Regions from separate parts of the Pantoea phytobeneficialis genome, predicted to be linked through region 1. Evidence: riboswitches for the same ligand, from Rfam matches in the RefSeq annotation. Region 1 holds a riboswitch; each other region holds the start of a gene.

The links. A riboswitch is a leader RNA that binds a small molecule or an ion and turns the genes downstream of it on or off. The one in region 1 is predicted to bind thiamine pyrophosphate.
Region 2: another riboswitch for thiamine pyrophosphate. It lies ahead of thiM (hydroxyethylthiazole kinase); the one in region 1 lies ahead of thiB (thiamine ABC transporter substrate binding subunit).
Region 3: another riboswitch for thiamine pyrophosphate. It lies ahead of CTZ24_RS21040 (FAD-dependent oxidoreductase); the one in region 1 lies ahead of thiB (thiamine ABC transporter substrate binding subunit).
Region 4: another riboswitch for thiamine pyrophosphate. It lies ahead of thiC (phosphomethylpyrimidine synthase ThiC); the one in region 1 lies ahead of thiB (thiamine ABC transporter substrate binding subunit).

Annotation. Positions count from the first base shown of each region.
Region 1 covers NZ_CP024636.1:760,247-764,648, reverse strand. The annotation lists gene sgrR (HTH-type transcriptional regulator SgrR) at 1-1,504, shown strand, start outside; TPP riboswitch at 1,540-1,637, shown strand; gene thiB (thiamine ABC transporter substrate binding subunit) at 1,685-2,671, shown strand; gene thiP (thiamine/thiamine pyrophosphate ABC transporter permease ThiP) at 2,647-4,257, shown strand; gene thiQ (thiamine ABC transporter ATP-binding protein ThiQ) at 4,241-4,402, shown strand, end outside.
Region 2 covers NZ_CP024636.1:3,323,006-3,327,407, reverse strand. The annotation lists gene fbaB (class I fructose-bisphosphate aldolase) at 1-321, opposite strand, end outside; gene thiD (bifunctional hydroxymethylpyrimidine kinase/phosphomethylpyrimidine kinase) at 469-1,269, opposite strand; gene thiM (hydroxyethylthiazole kinase) at 1,266-2,051, opposite strand; TPP riboswitch at 2,085-2,181, opposite strand; gene CTZ24_RS15405 (DUF3606 domain-containing protein) at 3,421-3,609, opposite strand; gene chiP (chitoporin ChiP) at 4,100-4,402, shown strand, end outside.
Region 3 covers NZ_CP024637.1:176,841-181,242, reverse strand. The annotation lists gene CTZ24_RS21050 (thiazole synthase) at 1-660, opposite strand, end outside; gene thiS (sulfur carrier protein ThiS) at 663-860, opposite strand; gene CTZ24_RS21040 (FAD-dependent oxidoreductase) at 844-1,788, opposite strand; TPP riboswitch at 1,917-2,036, opposite strand; gene CTZ24_RS21035 (LacI family DNA-binding transcriptional regulator) at 2,268-3,293, opposite strand; gene iolG (inositol 2-dehydrogenase) at 3,530-4,402, shown strand, end outside.
Region 4 covers NZ_CP024636.1:261,321-265,722, reverse strand. The annotation lists gene hemE (uroporphyrinogen decarboxylase) at 1-721, opposite strand, end outside; gene nudC (NAD(+) diphosphatase) at 761-1,534, opposite strand; gene CTZ24_RS01175 (Rsd/AlgQ family anti-sigma factor) at 1,598-2,104, shown strand; TPP riboswitch at 2,193-2,294, shown strand; gene thiC (phosphomethylpyrimidine synthase ThiC) at 2,372-4,297, shown strand; gene thiE (thiamine phosphate synthase) at 4,294-4,402, shown strand, end outside.

The DNA of each region.
Region 1 (4,402 bases):
AATCTGGCAGGCCGAAGCCGGACGGGGTAAACGTTCAACGCTGAGTTTTTGTTATACCGGGCTGGCATTGCAGCAGCAGCGCGCCGAAGATTTGCTGGAGCAGGATCGCATCGAACAACTGGTGCAATTGGTAGGCGACAAAAATCAGGTACGCCAAATGATTGCTTCTCACCTCGGCCGCAGCTTCCGCCAGGGTAAGCATATTCTGCGCGTCCTCTATTATCGCCCGCTTCCCAACCTGCTACCCGGTTCCCCGTTGCGTCGCTCCGAAACCCATTTAGCGCGGCAAATCTTCAGTGGTCTGACACGGATAAATGAGGAAAAGGGGGAAATTGAACCCGATATTGCCCATCACTGGCAACAAACATCGCTGCTGCACTGGCGCTTTTTCCTGCGACCCGCGATTCGTTTTCACCACGGTCGTGAACTGGAGATGGAGGATGTCATCAGCTCGTTGGATCGTCTGCGTACCCAACCGCTGTTCTCCCATATTGCCAAACTTCACTCCCCTGCCCCCTGGACGCTGGATATTCAACTGACTCAACCCGATAACTGGCTACCGTGGTTGCTTGGCAGCGTCAGCGCGATGATCTTGCCGCGCGAGTGGCAAACGGTTCGCGATTTCGCCCGTCAGCCGATTGGCACCGGCCCCTACAGCGTGGTGCGCAACCAGCAAAGCCAACTTAAAATTGCCGCTTTTGATGACTACTTCGGCTACCGCGCGTTGATTGATGATGTCTCAATCTGGGTATTACCGGAAATCAGCGACGAACTGGTGTATGCCGGAGTGAAGTTGCAGGGCGAAACCGCCGATGAAAAATCGGAGGAGAGCCGCCTGGAAGAGGGTTGCTATTTTCTGCTGTATGACCAACGTTCAGAGCAGGGACGCGATGCCCATTTCCGCCGCTGGGTCAGCTATCTGTTTAACCCTATCGCCCTGCTGAACAACGCCGGGGTAGGGTATCAACGCTACTGGTTCCCGGCCTATGGCTTGATTCCTCGCTGGCACCACCGCCGCGACTTAACCCCAGTCAGCAAACCACAGCATCTCACCCAACTGACCATCAGCTGGTACAGCCATCATGTTGAGCATGAAGGGATCGCCAATGCGCTGCGCCCACTGCTGGCGCAGCAGGGCGTAGAGTTAATCACCCGTGAACTGAGTTACGAAGCATGGTTTAACGGTGAAGGCGAAAGCGATATCTGGCTTGGCAGTGTCAACTTCACCCTGCCGCTGGATTACTCGCTGTTCGCTCAATTGTATGAGCTGCCGCTGATGCAGCAATGCATCCCAATAGACTGGCAAAGCGCGGCTGAACGCTGGCGCGAAAAAACGCTACCGCTGGCGGAATGGAGCAAGCAACTGGTGGACAGTGACTACCTGCATCCGCTGTTTCATCACTGGTTGCTGCTGGAAGGCCAGCGCAGTATGCGTGGTGTGCGCATGAATACCCTTGGCTGGTTTGACTTTAAATCCGCCTGGTTTGCCCCGCCGGAGCTGTGAACCTTTCGCCCTGAGCCGGAAATGACTAGAATGAGCCGTTCTCAACGGGGTGCCCTGCATTACAGGGGCTGAGAGAGACCCGTCGAACCTGATCCGGTTAATACCGGCGTAGGGATTTGAGATGCCTCACTGCTCAGATCCTTTGCGACTCAACCTTATCTTCTCCTCAAGGAGCGCAAAGTGTTTAAAAAAGTTCTGCCCGTGCTGCTGCTGATTTCTGCCCCGGCGCTGGCTGCCAAACCGGTACTGACCGTCTACACCTACGATTCATTCTCTGCCGATTGGGGACCCGGTCCGGCAGTAAAAAAAGCCTTTGAAGCCCAGTGCGGCTGTGAGCTGAAATATGTCGCGCTCGAAGATGGCGTGTCGCTGCTCAATCGTGTCCGTATGGAAGGCAAAAACAGCAAAGCGGATATCGTGCTGGGCCTCGATAACAATCTGGTGCAGGCGGCAGAAAAAACCGGCCTGTTTGCCAAAAGCCAGGTGGATACCGGCGCACTCCAACTGCCAGATGGCTGGCACAACGACACCTTTATCCCGTTCGACTATGGCTACTTCGCCTTCGTCTATGACAAAAATAAACTGAAGAACCCGCCCAAAAGCCTGAAAGAGTTGGTAGAAAGCCCTGAAAAATGGCGCGTGATCTATGAAGATCCACGTACCAGCACCCCCGGACTTGGCTTGCTGCTGTGGATGCAAAAGGTGTATGGCGACAAAGCACCGGAAGCCTGGCAAAAACTGGCGCAAAAAACCGTCACCGTCACCAAAGGCTGGAGTGAAGCTTATGGCCTGTTCCTGAAAGGTGAAGGCGATCTGGTGCTGAGTTACACCACCTCCCCGGCTTATCACATCATTGAAGAGAAGAAAGAAAACTACGCGGCAGCGCCGTTCAGCGAAGGCCATTACATGCAGGTTGAAGTGGCGGCACAGCTCGCCAGCAGCAAACAACCAAAACTGGCACAGCAATTTATGCAGTTTATGGTATCCCCGGCCTTCCAGCAGACCATCCCGACCGGCAACTGGATGTATCCGGTGATTAAAAGCGAGTTGCCTGCCGGTTATCAGACGCTAAACGTACCGCAAACGGCGCTGCAATATAGCCCGACTGAGGTTGCCGACCATCGCGCCGACTGGATAAGTGCATGGCAACGCGCCGTCAGCCGTTAATTCCCGGCTGGCTTCTGCCCGGCAGTTTCACCGCGCTCTTGTTATGCGCGGTGGCGCTGCTGGCGTTTGGTGCGCTGTTGATGTCAGCCCCCATCGGTGACTGGCGTGGCCTGCTCACCGATGACTATCTGCATCACGTACTGGCTTTCTCCTTCTGGCAGGCGTTACTGTCGGCGCTGTTCTCAGTCATCCCCGCGATCCCGCTGGCGCGCGCCCTGTACCGTCGACGTTTTCCCGGACGTAACCTGCTGTTACGCCTGTGCGCCATGACGCTGGTGCTACCGGTGCTGGTGGCAATATTCGGCCTGCTGAGCGTCTATGGTCGCAGCGGCTGGCTGGCCCAGCTGTGCAGCCTGGTAGGTATCGATTATCACTTCTCACCCTATGGGTTGCAGGGCATTCTGCTGGCACATGTGTTCTTCAATCTGCCGCTGGCCACGCGCATGCTGTTGCAGTCGCTGGAAAGCATCCCGGGCGAGCAACGTCAGCTGGCGGCGCAGCTCGGCCTGCGCAGTTGGAACCTGTTCCGCTTACTCGAATGGCCGTGGCTGCGGCGGCAGATTTTGCCCACCGCCGCGCTGATTTTTATGCTGTGCTTTGCCAGTTTTGCCACCGTGCTGGCACTGGGCGGTGGCCCGCAGGCCACCACGCTGGAGCTGGCAATTTTTCAGGCGCTGAGTTTTGACTACGATCCCGGTCGCGCGGCCCTGCTGGCGCTGCTGCAACTGGGCTGCTGCCTGCTGCTGGTGTTGCTGAGCCAGCGCTTCAGCCAAGCTATTCCGAGCGGAAGTCAGCAGATACGCGGCTGGCGCGATCCCCAGGATAGCTGGCGCGCGCGCCTCAGCGATGGCTTATTGATCGGTTTAGCCTTGTTGTTGTTGCTCCCGCCTTTGCTGGCGGTAGTGACTGATGGCCTGCGTGGCGGCGTCGCCGGGGCGATTCAACAACCGGCCTTGTGGCAGGCCACCTTTACCTCATTACGCATTGCCATCGGAGCAGGCGTGTTGTGTGTCATTCTTACCCTGATGCTGTTATGGAGCAGCCGTGAACTGCGCCTGCGTCATCACACTATCCCGGCGCAAGCAATGGAACTGAGTGGCATGTTGATTCTGGCAATGCCAGGCATCGTATTGGCGAGCGGTTTTTTCCTGCTGTTCAACGCCACCGTTGGCCTGCCGCAATCCGCCGACGGGCTGGTGATCTTCACGAACGCACTGATCGCCATCCCCTATGCCATGAAAGTGCTGGAGAACCCGATGCGCGATCTCAGCGCGCGTTACAATCAGTTATGCGCCTCGCTGGGTATGCAGGGGTTGAACCGCCTGCGCCTGCTTGAACTGCGCGCACTGAAACGTCCGATTGCCCAGGCGCTGGCCTTTGCCTGCGTGTTGTCGATTGGCGATTTTGGCGTGGTGGCATTGTTTGGCAGCGCGGATTTCCGCACGTTGCCATTCTATCTGTTCCAGCAAATTGGCGCCTATCGCGGCGAGGACGGCGCGGTCACCGCGTTGCTGTTGCTGCTGCTGTGCCTGCTCCTGTTTACCCTGATGGAAAAATTGCCAGGTCGTCATGCTGACACTGAATAACCTCACCTACCTGTACCAGCATCTGCCGATGCGCTTCCAGTTTAGTGCGCAAGCCGGCGAACGGCTGGCGATCCTGGGTCCGAGCGGAGCCGGGAAAAGTACCCTGCTTAGCCTGATTGGCGGCTTTTTGCCGGTCAGCAGCGGC
Region 2 (4,402 bases), 1.8 Mb from region 1:
GTTGCAGCCCGCTTCAATCGCCAGCTCAACAATATTTTTCGGGTCGAAGTAGTGAGGATTGGCGGCAAATGAAGCGCCGGCGGAGTGCTCAACCCCCTGATCAACCGGCAAAATCGACAGGTAACCCGTCCCAGCCAGGCGACCGGTGTTGTACAGCGTTTGCATGTTGCGTAATACCACAGGAGAACGATTGTTATCGGTCATTACGCGATCAACATAATCCGCGCCCGGTAAATAAAGGCTTTCCGCTGGAATGGTCATGCAGCGATGTTGAAGAAGGCTATCCGCTTCTTGGCCCAATAACTGAACGATGTCCGTCATACTCACTCCTGATTAATGGCTGGATTGGAACCGGCACCTGCCGATTCGCCCCCAACAGCCTGGACCGGGATCCGCCAGGCTGGCAAATTGCTGACTCCATTTTTCAGACAGATACGCAGGCAAAAAATGGCAATTCGGCGTTACGCCCTACCACCAACGATGAAAATGGTGCACCGGTCCAATGCCTTTTCCGACTTCCAGAGAATCGGCATGCAGTAACGCTTGTTGCAACCAGGCTTTAGCCTCGGAGAGCGTCGCAGCCCAGTCATCATGGCGTGGACGTAGCGCCGCCAACGCAGCTGACAGCGAACAACCGGTGCCGTGGGTGTGGCGAGTATTGACGCGTGGCGCGGTAAAACGCTGACGTCCGTTGCGGGTGATAAGCCAATCCGGGCTCTCCGCATCACTCAGATGTCCTCCCTTCATCAGTACCGCTTCACACCCGAGATCCAGCAATGCATCCCCCTGCATCAGCATCGTCTTCTCATCCTGCGCCACACTGCGGCCAAGCAGCGCTGCGGCTTCTGGCAAATTCGGCGTAATCAACGATACCTGTGGTAACAACAACTCACGCAGGCTGGCGATGGCATCCGGTGATAACAACGCATCGCCACTTTTGGCAATCATAACGGTGTCCAGCACCACGAACGGCAGGCTGGCACGCTTCAGCTTGTCAGCGACAATTTCCACCACCGCCGTTTCCGCCAGCATGCCAATTTTTGCCGTGTCGATACGCACATCATCGAGCACCGAATCCAGCTGCGCTCCGACAAAATCTGGTTCGATACGATAGACCGACTGCACACCACGGGTATTCTGGGCCACCAGCGCGGTAATGACGCTGGTGCCATAGGCACCCAGCGCGGAGAAGGCTTTGAGATCGGCCTGAATTCCAGCACCACCGCTGGGGTCAGTACCGGCAATAGTCAATGCGTTAATACGTTTCATGGCGTCACCTCCAGTGTCCACAGCGCATCCAAAAAGGCAGCAACAAAGCTGCCCGGCCCCTGGACCTGACGTGCCGCCCGTTCACCGGCCAGTGACATGACCCGACAAGCTGCCGCCACATGTTGCAGACGTTCACCCGGCAGGCTGGCAAAAGCCGCCACCACTGCCGACAGCGCACAACCTGTCCCCACTACGCGTGTCATCAGTGGGCTGCCGCCCGGGATGGCAAAGGTATGCTGACCATCGGTAACGTAATCCACTTCGCCGGTTACCGCCACAATGCTGCGGTAATCGTGCGCCAACTGTTGAGCAGCGCTGAGTGCGGCGTCAGCCTGATGCAAGCTGTCCACGCCACGCCCGCCCGCCGCCTGGTTCGCCAGGGCAAGGATTTCCGAGGCGTTGCCACGGATGGCTGCCGGTTGCTGGGTCAATAGCTGCTGACAAAATTCGGTGCGAAAGGTTAACGCGCCCACCGCGACCGGGTCGAGCGTCCAGGGTGTGCCGGCACGGTTTGCCGCCTCTACCGCAGCCTGCATGGCGATGCTGCGATCGCGCGTCAACGTACCCACGTTAATGAGCAGAGCATCGGCATAACCGCTGAACTGTGCGGCCTCATCAGCGTCGATCACCATGGCAGGTGAGGCACGCAGTGCCAACAGGACATTAGCGGTAAAGGTCTGTACCACATCATTGGTCATGCAATGTACCAGCGAAGCATGTTGATGCAGTAACTGAAGCGAGTGCGCGAGTTGCGCGGAGGAAAGAAGGTCAGGTTGTTTCATAAAGCTCCCAACCGGCGATCAAGAAGGCGAATGCGGTCAGGCATCTGACTTCCCTACGCTGGCATTATCCAGATCAGGTGGTACGGGTATTTCTCAGCCTTCACAAGGAAGGGCACCCCGAGTCATTTATATGACTGGCAGATTAGGGCAAGTGACTTGCTGACGCAAGCCCGCCCTGCTCAATATACCGCTGGGCTTTTTCCCCCATACGTTGCGTAGCGGCGCGATTTATCGCGTAAAACTTCAAGTTCGTGTGATAAATCGCAGCACTACGATTGAAAACAAATACACATTGCGCATGTGGTCGTTGCTTGTAAAATGACCACCGAGATTATTCCCACAACAAGATGAAGGATTTATGGCAAAAGGAATTGTGCTTTGTCAGGGAGACAGGACGTCATGCGGCGGCAAAATCACCGCAGACGCAAGAAGGCGATCCTGTTACCTGTGGGAAAGATGGTAAGACCTACAAGATTATCGGAGGCATACCTTTTTACACCAGCGGCCCCGATAAAAAACGTATTGCCGGATCGCTTGATAGCCACAGTTCATGTCCTTGCAAGGCTAAAATCACACCGTCTAACGCTTATCCTGGCTATGTGAAAGAAGAACCCCCTGTCTCGCGAGAGACTGGTTTAGCGGCTTAGGCTCCAGCCGCATTAATGCCAAAATTTCAGTCAGAACCAGAACAACATGCAATTCACTCAATTAATGAAATCGATGAGGCTTGCTCAATTGGCCGGGAAGATGAATGTTCTAAGAAAAAATACACCGAGATTGGTCGCTTCTCTGGAGGACTTGCTGGTGGTTATATTGGAATACGCTTCAGATAAAGGCGAATACCTTGGTGAACTTTTCTATAATTCGGTAGGTAAATGACATGAACGTTGTATCTGCTATTTTATTTTCGTTATTTCTCGCCTCTACAATCACAACATATGGATATTCCGCGTTAAAAACCGAAAGACACATTATGTTATGTACTCTCTTTCGTGAAAAATCTGGATACTTACCCAATGGAATGACCCTTGCTCAGAATGGAGGGGCTTTCTTTACCTTCCAAAAAGATTTATATTTCTTCTTGCCACTCATTGTCAGAAAAGGCAGTTTTACTGTTAGAAACATGAAATCAGAACATTATGACTTCATACGAAGTCTACCACATGAAACGACAGGATGGTTGAAGATCAAGTTCTATTTATTTACCATAACGACCACTCTACTTTTTTAAATTTTTTATTTGATTGTTTTTCATAAAGGCATTATGAAATCATACGTAAACAACATGCATCCTCACTATAAACCCGCGCGCCAGCATAAGTAAAAAACCCCGCAGAACGGGGTTAGTCAGTTATTTTCTTCCTGAAAATCACTTTCGCTGATATTGATTCAAGTACTGCTTAACTTTCTCAGTACCATTACCTACGTTAGCAACAGCGGTACGCAATTGTGTCGCGCTCACTTCCAGGGTGTTCGTCCAATACTCAACCTCCCAGGTTTCAGTAAGACTAATAAAGCGTTTGTCTTCCGGTTGTTTTCTCTTTAAATCATCAGCCATTTTGCAGCTCCTGAGGTTAATCCTGAAAACATGACTATCGCTTCTTAAGAAGAGTAACTCGTTAGCTTAACCGAAGGATGTTAGCCGTCCGGTGATTGCCATACAGCCCCACTTAAGGCCAGGAGCCAGCACAGCGCTGGCTTCCGGAAAAAATCCTAGACAATATGGCTGACGATATCAAGGTATAGCAACTATACCAAAGAACAACAGAATAAAACTTTTTTGCTGCATCTAAAGGCTGAATGTTGTTCCCGGTTTTCTGCTAATCAACAGGATCAAGTACTGAGAAACAATTGACTCACATAAACAACAAAACAGTAACATTATGATATTAGTGAATTAAATGCTGATTTTTGCGTCCTGCGTCATAAATCGTACTCATCGTCATTGATAATTCGCGTCACGAAAAATAGCATCTGCGCACTGGTTACACGAAGTAACAGTAAATGGAAAGCATCATCACACAAGGGATTATCACGGAGGATTTACCATGCACAGGACAGTTCGCACGTCGCTATCCACAGCTATCGCCACTGCACTTCTCATTACATCATTTATCCCTGCCCCTGCTTTTGCAGCCGGTTTCATTGATGACTCATCCCTGACCGGTGGTCTCTACTACTGGCAGCGGCAGCGCGATCGCAAAGAGATGGATCCGCAACAGGGTAAATACGGCCAGTATGATGCCAACCTGCATCATGCAACAGGCAATGCCAGCCTCGATTTCTCCTCAGGCTATCTGGCGGACGTCATCGGCCTTGACCTTGCTGCGTATGGCGCGCTGGAGCTGACT
Region 3 (4,402 bases), on a different contig from region 1:
CGCCTGGCGAAAGGCTCCTGCCATCCGCACCGGGTCACCCGCTTTAGCCACTGCGGTATTGAGCAGAATGGCATCGAAACCCAGCTCCATTGCCTGTGCTGCCTGCGAGGGGGCACCGATGCCCGCATCGACAATTAACGGAACATCACGGAACCAGGCCCGCATCGCGCGCAGGCCATCAATGTTACGTAGCCCCTGACCGGAACCGATGGGTGCGCCCCACGGCATCAGCACTTCGCAGCCGGCTTCAAGCAATTTTTCACCGACGATCAAATCTTCAGTGGTGTAGGGGAATACCTGAAAGCCATCGGCGCAAAGGATGCGTGCCGCTTCCACCAGCGCGAAGGGATCAGGTTGTAGCGTGTCGGCATGGCCGATCACCTCCAGCTTGATCCACGGGGTGTTAAACAATTCACGCGCCATCTGCGCTGTGGTCACGGCTTCCTGCACCGTGTGGCACCCGGCGGTGTTCGGCAGCACGCGTACATCCAGTTGCGCAAGTAGTTCACGGAAGGCGGCCCCAGCGGCCCCTTCACGCCGCAGACTGACGGTAATGATCTCGCTGCCGCCAGCCGCAATCGCCTGCTGCAAAATTGCCGGTGAGGGATAACCTGCGGTACCAAGCAGAAAGCGGGATTGCGGTTCAAAGCCATAAAACATCATTAGCCCCCCTGCATCGGTGATAACACTTCGAGCTGACAACCCTCTTCCAGTTGCTGACTGTCGTAGCGGGATTTGGGGACAAAAGTACCGTTGTAGGCGGTTGCCACGCAGGCCACGTCAATCTGCTGCTCACGCAGCAGTTCGGTCAGGGTACGGGCGGCCGTCAGCACCGGGCGACCGTTAAGCTGAATATTCATGAAGTTGTTCCGAAGTTAAACGCTGCATCAGTTGTTCCGCCATCAGCGGAGCCAGCAGGAAGCCGTGGCGGTACATCCCGTTAAGGTAAAATGTCCCGTTTTGATAGTGAATTTCCGGCAGATTTGCCGGATACGCCGGACGCAAACCGCTGGCGCTTTCGACAATACGCGCTTCGGCCAACGCCGGGTGGATGGCCCAGGCCGCGCTCAGCAACTCCATCATGGCACGGGCGCTGATCGGGCTGGCATCATGGCTTTCGACCATAGTTGCACCGAGCATAAAATGGCCGCCGCGACGCGGCACCAGATAGCAGGGAAAGCGCGGATGCAGCAGACGAATCGGGCGTGAGAAGCGCACCTCATCGCTGTGTAAAATCAACATCTCGCCCCGCACCGCCCGCAGGCCCGGCAACGCTGTTGCCGCATGGATGCCCCGGCAATCAATCACCTGCCCCGACGGCTTCCCGTGGTGAAAAGCCACCCCACGTTGCTGCAACTTTTCACGCATTTCATTCAGTGCCAGGCGAGGATCGAGATGCCCCTCCTGCGCAAAAAACAGACCACGGGCAAAGCGCCCGGCGAGGGCTGGCTCCACGTCTGCCGGATCAATCCATTGATGTTGTTCGGTCATGCGGGCAAAGCGGTTCAGTTCCTGGCTGTCGCGTGGTGGTGCCACCACCAGCGTGCCCTGATGTTCAACGCAACTGACGCGTTGTTGCCACCAGGCTGCGGAGTGCTGCCCCAGCTCAATGACGGCGCGTGGTGCGCTTTCTGCTTCACACCAGGGTGCGAGCATACCTCCGGCAAACCAGGAGGCGGGCTGACGCGCGTCATCGCTAATCACTTCAAGCTGTTCACCGCGTTCGGCGAGTAAGGTCGCCACACACAGGCCCGCAACACCGCCACCGAGTACAGACCAGCGGCTCATAGCGGGTATTCCGTAATACAAAGGGGAGAATTCACATCGGCCTCTCAGTTTTCGCACTGAGACCCGGGATACAGGAGGAGGGAAATGACACGCGCAACGGAAAAACGTCCCGATGTCAGACAGCCGAAATGACAGGCTGTCAGTCTTCCTACGCCAGTATCAACTGGGTCAGGTTCAAAGGGTCGCTAAGCCGCGCAGTGCGCTTTTAGCCTCTCAGTCTCTTGAGCGAGACTCCCCCGACGCGTCTATTTGTATTGCAGCCGCCAGGCTACGTCAAGTGTAAGCCCGGCAACAAAGCCTAACCTTTAAAAATTCCCTGTTTCAGGTTCATCCATTTTTCTCCATGATTTGCGCGTATTCTCGTCCCCTCATCCTGAAATCCGGCAGGTAAATTATGTGTGCTGATTCAATCATTTCAGCCATTCTGGTGTGTATATTCGGCGTGATCATTTTGTGGGTGGTGTTCTGCCCCTGAGCCGTCAGGCAAAATAAGAGTAGCGATGCCAGGTGAGCAGCGGAATTTTGCTGTCACTGAACGACTGACCGCTGCCCGGCTGTTGCAACAGGGCGAGGCACAGATCGATCTCCCGACGAATATCATGGCCGAGCACCAAATCCAGGGTGCCGTTCTCCAGCAGCAGTCGGCTCGCTTCACTCAATTCATGGCCGATAAATATCACCTGATCCTGTACGCCAAAATCGGTTAACGCGCGCGCCACCCCTTCGTTACCGCCTGCGGTGTTGTAGATCCCTGCCAACGGGTTCCCCCGCTCCAGCCATTTTTTTACGCTGAGATACGCGGTTTCCGCTTCGTCGTTAATGTTGACGCGATCACGAATGGTTAACCAAGGGAATGCCTCGCGCAACACGCGGCGAAAGCCAATCTCACGCTCCTCCTGGGTACGATAGGTCGAACTACAAATCAGCAGAATATTGCCCGATTGCTGTGCGGGCAGCATACGGCCCATAAACCAGCCCGCAGTGGCTCCGGCAGCGACCTGATCGATACCCACATAGGCGCTGCGCCGCGAATTGGGCAGATCGCTGGTCAGACAAATGACCGGGACCCCATCATCAATCGCCGCTTTAACCGCACGATTTATTTTTACCTCATCGCGACACACCAGGATGATGCCGCTACTGGTGGCGGCTCGCCGGGTAATCAGTTGGCTGAAGCGTTCGGCATTGAATTGCACGTTCGGCACGCTATCGAGGCTGAAATGGAGCTGGGGATAATCATTGATAGCAGCGCGTACCTGTTGCTCCACCTGATGGAGAAAACTGGAACCGGATTCGCAAATAATCGCAATGCGCGTTCTGTTAGCACTCGGGTTGCCGGTATCTGCGTTCAATCCCAGCCGCTGCATCGCGTCTGCCACTTTTTTGCGCGTCACTTCCCTTACGCCTTCGCGACCATTCAGCACCCGGTCAACGGTGGCGGGACTGACGGCAGCTTCCTGCGCGATTTGTTTGATCGACGGCGATTTCCAGTGATGTTGCTTCATGGCATGTCCTGATGTCATCTACCTCACAGGCAATCAGTATCCGTACATCCTGGCAAAAAGCCAAATCCATCAAGCGCATGAAATACAACTAATTATTCACATTTGATGTTAGTTACATCAAAAAAGCCTGTGATCTACCTCATCAATTCATCACGCCGCCGGGGCTTTGTTTTGACTTGATCTGCACCCGCATCGATTAATAACGCCACAACCTTTCTACCCCCGAGGAATAACCAATGCTGAATGTCGCTTTATTGGGTGCCGGTCGTATCGGCCAGATCCACGCAGGAAATATCGCCGCCCATCCGCAGTGTCGGCTGGCGTATGTTATGGATGTCTATGCTCCGGCAGCGACAGCGTTGGCCGAGAAGTATGGCGCGACAGTTGCCGACCTCGCCACCATCCTGGCAGACAGCAGCATCGATCTGGTGGCGATTTGCAGTGCCACCAACACCCATGCCGATTTGATTGAAGCCGCCGCGAGAGCGAACAAAGCCATCTTCTGTGAAAAACCGGTCGATCTCAGCCTGGCGCGCGTGCAAAGCTGCCTTGCCACGGTGCGGGAAGCAGGTGTGCCGTTGATGATTGGTTTTAACCGCCGTTTTGATCCCAGCATGGCACACCTGCAATCCAGCCTGCGCGCCGGGGAGATTGGCAGCACCGAGCTGGTGACCATCAGCTCGCGCGATCCGGGTGCACCACCGCCGGAATACGTGAAAGTCTCCGGTGGCTTGTTCCGCGATATGACGATTCACGATTTTGATATGGCACGCTGGTTACTGGATGAGGAACCCGTCTCGGTATATGCCTCCGCTTCAGCGTTGGTTGATCCCCAAATCAAAGCGGCAGGCGATGTCGATACCGCCGTGGTCACCCTGACCTGTGCCAGCGGCAAAATGGCAGTGATCACCAACAGCCGTCGCGCCAGCTATGGTTACGATCAACGCATTGAGGTCCACGGTAGCGAGGGGATGTTAGCAGTGACCAATCAACTGGAAAGTCAGTTGGTGAAATCGGTGGCGATGGGGGTCGTGGCGCAAAAACCGCAGCACTTTTTCCTGCAACGCTACGCCGAAGCCTATCGCAACGAGTTAGCGACCTTTATTGAG
Region 4 (4,402 bases), 500 kb from region 1:
GACCTTCGTTCTCATGTAGCACGCTATCAACGATTTTGTGCATGTAGTAAAGCGAGAACTCGCGATAATCACGTCCGGTCAGCACGCCGCCCCAGGTGTCGAACACCATGATCGACTGCGCACCGGCTTTGATCTGCGCGTTCAGATAGAGGATCACGCTGTCGGCCAGCTTATCCAGCAACGCATGCAGCGTTTGTGGCTCGGCGTACATCATCTTTTTGATTTTGGTGAAGGCCTTGCTGCTACCCCCTTCAACCATGTAGGTAGCCAGCGTCCACGGGCTACCGGAGAAACCGATCAGCGGCACTTCGCCTTTCAGGTTATGGCGAATGGTGCGCACCGCATTCATCACATAACCCAGCTCTTGCTCCGGGTCAGGTACCGGCAGTTTGTCGACGTCAGCGCGGCTGGTAATCGGGTGAGAGAAACGGGGGCCTTCACCGGTTTCAAAGTACAGGCCCAATCCCATGGCATCCGGGATGGTGAGAATATCGCTGAAGAGGATTGCCGCATCCAGCGCATAGCGACGCAGCGGTTGCAGCGTGACTTCACAGGCCAGCTCAGCATTTTTACACAGCGACATAAAGTCACCGGCCTCGGCGCGTGTGGCTTTATATTCCGGCAGATAACGCCCGGCTTGTCGCATCATCCAAACCGGGGTGACATCCACCGGCTGACGTAACAGGGCGCGCAGATAACGATCGTTCTTCAGTTCACTCATAATTGGCTCTCTCACTGACAGGGCGCCAGTGTAGCATTTTCACAGCGCGCTGGCGCGACAGTGGGCAACGGTATCTTCAATCAGACGTCGCGCGACGGTACCCGGCGGCGGTAATAAAGGTAACGCATCGTAGCGGAACCAGCCGGCATCCAGCAGTTCTTTGCCGTCATGCTGTAGCTCCCCGCCATCGTATTCCGCCATATAGGCCATCATCAGCGAATGGGGGAATGGCCAGGGTTGTGAGGTGACGTAACGTACGTTTTTCACTCGTACATTGCTCTCTTCCATCACCTCACGCGCCACTGCCTGTTCGAGGGTTTCCCCCACTTCAACAAAACCGGCCAGTACGGTGTAGACGTTGTTACGATGCTTTGCGTGGTTCGCCAGCAGGATCTCATCTCCGCGCCGAATCGCCACAATGATGCAGGGCGCGATTTGCGGATAATAGCGTTCACGGCAGTGACCGCACAGGCAAGCAAACTCACGTTTGCTCAAATGCATTTCGTGGCCGCAATAGCCGCACCAGCGATGCGAACGAAAGAATTCCGCCAGTTGCACGCCACGCCCGGCAAGCTGGAACAGGCCGACATCTTCGTCAATCAACTGGCGTACTGAGCCCATATTGTCAGAACGTGATTCACGCACCAGCCAGACGTTTTCACCCTGCCATTCGCCAATCACCATGCCGCTGCTGCCCGCCAGATCGAATTGTTCCGCCGTCCCGTGCGGCAGCTCACCCTGTGGCAGCCAAAGTTTTTGTTCATGGCTGACAATCCACCAGCCAGCGTCTACGCTTGAGATCTCACGTTGCATTTAAATCGTCATCCTTAGCGTCTATTCGCAGAATGAACCACTATAACCCACATGGAGCCTTGTATGCTTACTCAGTTAGATGACCTGACCGAGCGTGTAGGCCGCGGTAACGAATTGGTCGATTCATGGCTACACGCGCGTCGTCAGCTACTTGTGACTTACTACCAGTTGGTTGGCATGAAGCCCAAAAAAGATGCGTTGAGTGCCCTGGACGAACAGGCGCTGGATGCCTTTTGTCATAACCTGGTGGATTATCTCTCCGCCGGCCATTTCAGCATTTATGAACATATTATCAGTGAGATGCAAGGTGACAGCCCGATGATCGCCGCCGCGCAAATCTACCCGTCACTGGAAGCCAATACCGAACGAATGATGCAACTGTATGACGGCCATCTGCAACAGGCCATCACCGATGACAACTGCGTCACCTTCCAGCAGGCGCTGTCTGAAGTGGGTGAAGTGCTGGAGTCGCGTTTTACGCTGGAAGATAAGCTGGTGCATCTGGCATGGGACAATCAGCTGGCGCATACGCCGGTAGCGAATGAAAGCATCATCGCCCGCCCTGCTTAGCCGCCCGCATTTGTAAAAGACTTGTTATTCGTAAAAAGCCCTTCTATGCTACGAGGGCTTTTTTATTTTACGGTTTAACACCGTAAATATTTTCTTGTCGGAGTGCCCATTTTGGGCTGAGACCGTTAATTCGGGATCCGCGGAACCTGATCAGGTTAGTACCTGCGAAGGGAACAAGAGTAAATATCACAGCCGGTGCGCGCGCCGTTTCTGTTACTCCTTCCGGACTCCGGACAAGCAACTTCCATCATTTACAGGAAACTTGCTATGTCTGTTGTAAAAACTTCTCGTCGTGAACAACGCGCCCAGGCGCAGGAATTTATTGATTCCCTCCAGGGCACTGCCTTCCCCAATTCTAAACGTATCTGGATCACCGGCAGTCGTGATGATATTCGTGTGCCGATGCGTGAGATTCAGCTCAGCCCGACCCTGACCGGCGGCAGTAAAGATAATCCGCAATACGAAGCCAACGAACCGGTGCCGGTATATGACACGGCCGGGGCTTACGGCGATCCGCATGCATCGATTGATGTTCATCGGGGGTTGAGCAAACTGCGCGCCAACTGGATCGCGGAACGCGGCGACAGTGAAACCATCGACCAGCTCAGCTCCAGCTATACACAGCAACGCCTGGCAGATGAGGGTCTGGATCACCTGCGTTTTGAACATCTGCCCCAACCGCGACGTGCCAAAACAGGCCGCCGTGTTACCCAGTTGCATTATGCGCGTCAGGGCGTCATTACCCCGGAAATGGAGTTTATTGCACTTCGTGAAAACATGGGGCGCGAGCGCATCCGTGGCGAAGTGTTGCTACAACAACATCCTGGCCATAGCTTTGGTGCGCATCTGCCGGAAAATATCACCGCCGAGTTCGTGCGTCAGGAAGTCGCCGCAGGGCGAGCCATCATCCCATCCAACATTAACCACCCTGAATCTGAGCCGATGATCATTGGCCGCAATTTTCTGGTCAAAGTGAATGCCAACATCGGCAACTCGGCGGTCAGCTCCTCAATTGAAGAGGAAGTGGAGAAGCTGGTGTGGTCGACACGCTGGGGGGCTGACACGGTGATGGATCTCTCGACCGGCCGTTATATCCATGAAACACGCGAGTGGATTTTGCGTAACAGCCCGGTGCCGATTGGCACCGTACCGATTTATCAGGCGCTGGAGAAGGTAAACGGCATCGCGGAAGATCTGAATTGGGAAATCTTCCGCGACACCTTGCTGGAGCAAGCCGAACAAGGCGTTGACTACTTCACCATCCACGCCGGCGTGCTGCTGCGTTATGTGCCGATGACGGCGAAACGTCTGACCGGCATCGTTTCGCGTGGCGGTTCAATCATGGCGAAGTGGTGTTTGTCGCACCATCAGGAGAGTTTCCTGTATCTGCACTTCCGTGAGATTTGCGAAATCTGTGCTGCCTATGATGTTGCTCTGTCGCTGGGTGATGGACTGCGTCCGGGTTCGATTCAGGATGCCAACGATGAAGCGCAGTTTGCCGAGCTACATACGCTGGGTGAGCTGACCAAAATCGCCTGGGAATATGATGTGCAGGTGATGATCGAAGGTCCGGGGCATGTGCCGATGCAGATGATTCGCCGCAATATGACCGAACAACTGGAACATTGTCACGAAGCCCCGTTCTATACCCTCGGCCCACTGACCACCGATATCGCCCCCGGCTACGATCATTTCACTTCTGGCATCGGTGCCGCGATGATTGGCTGGTTCGGCTGTGCGATGCTGTGCTACGTCACCCCGAAAGAACATCTGGGTTTGCCGAATAAGGAAGATGTGAAACAGGGATTGATCACCTATAAAATTGCCGCTCATGCCGCCGATCTGGCGAAGGGCCATCCTGGCGCCCAGATCCGCGATAACGCCATGTCGAAAGCGCGATTTGAGTTTCGCTGGGAGGACCAGTTCAATCTGGCGCTCGACCCACATACCGCGCGCGCTTATCACGATGAGACACTGCCGCAGGAGTCGGGCAAAGTGGCACATTTTTGTTCCATGTGCGGCCCGAAATTCTGCTCCATGAAAATCACCCAGGAAGTGCGTGACTTTGCCGCCCGTCAGCAGGCGGAAGCCCAGCCGATTGAAATCGGGATGGCGCAGATGTCAGATGCCTTCCGTAGCCGTGGCGGTGAGCTTTATCATGCCGCCGATGCCCTGAAAGAGGAAAATGTATGACCGCCGCCTTCCCCAGTACCGCCCCACGTTTAGGACTTTACCCGGTTGTCGATAGCGTTGAGTGGATTGCCCGTTTGCTGGAAGCGGGAGTACGCACCATTCAGC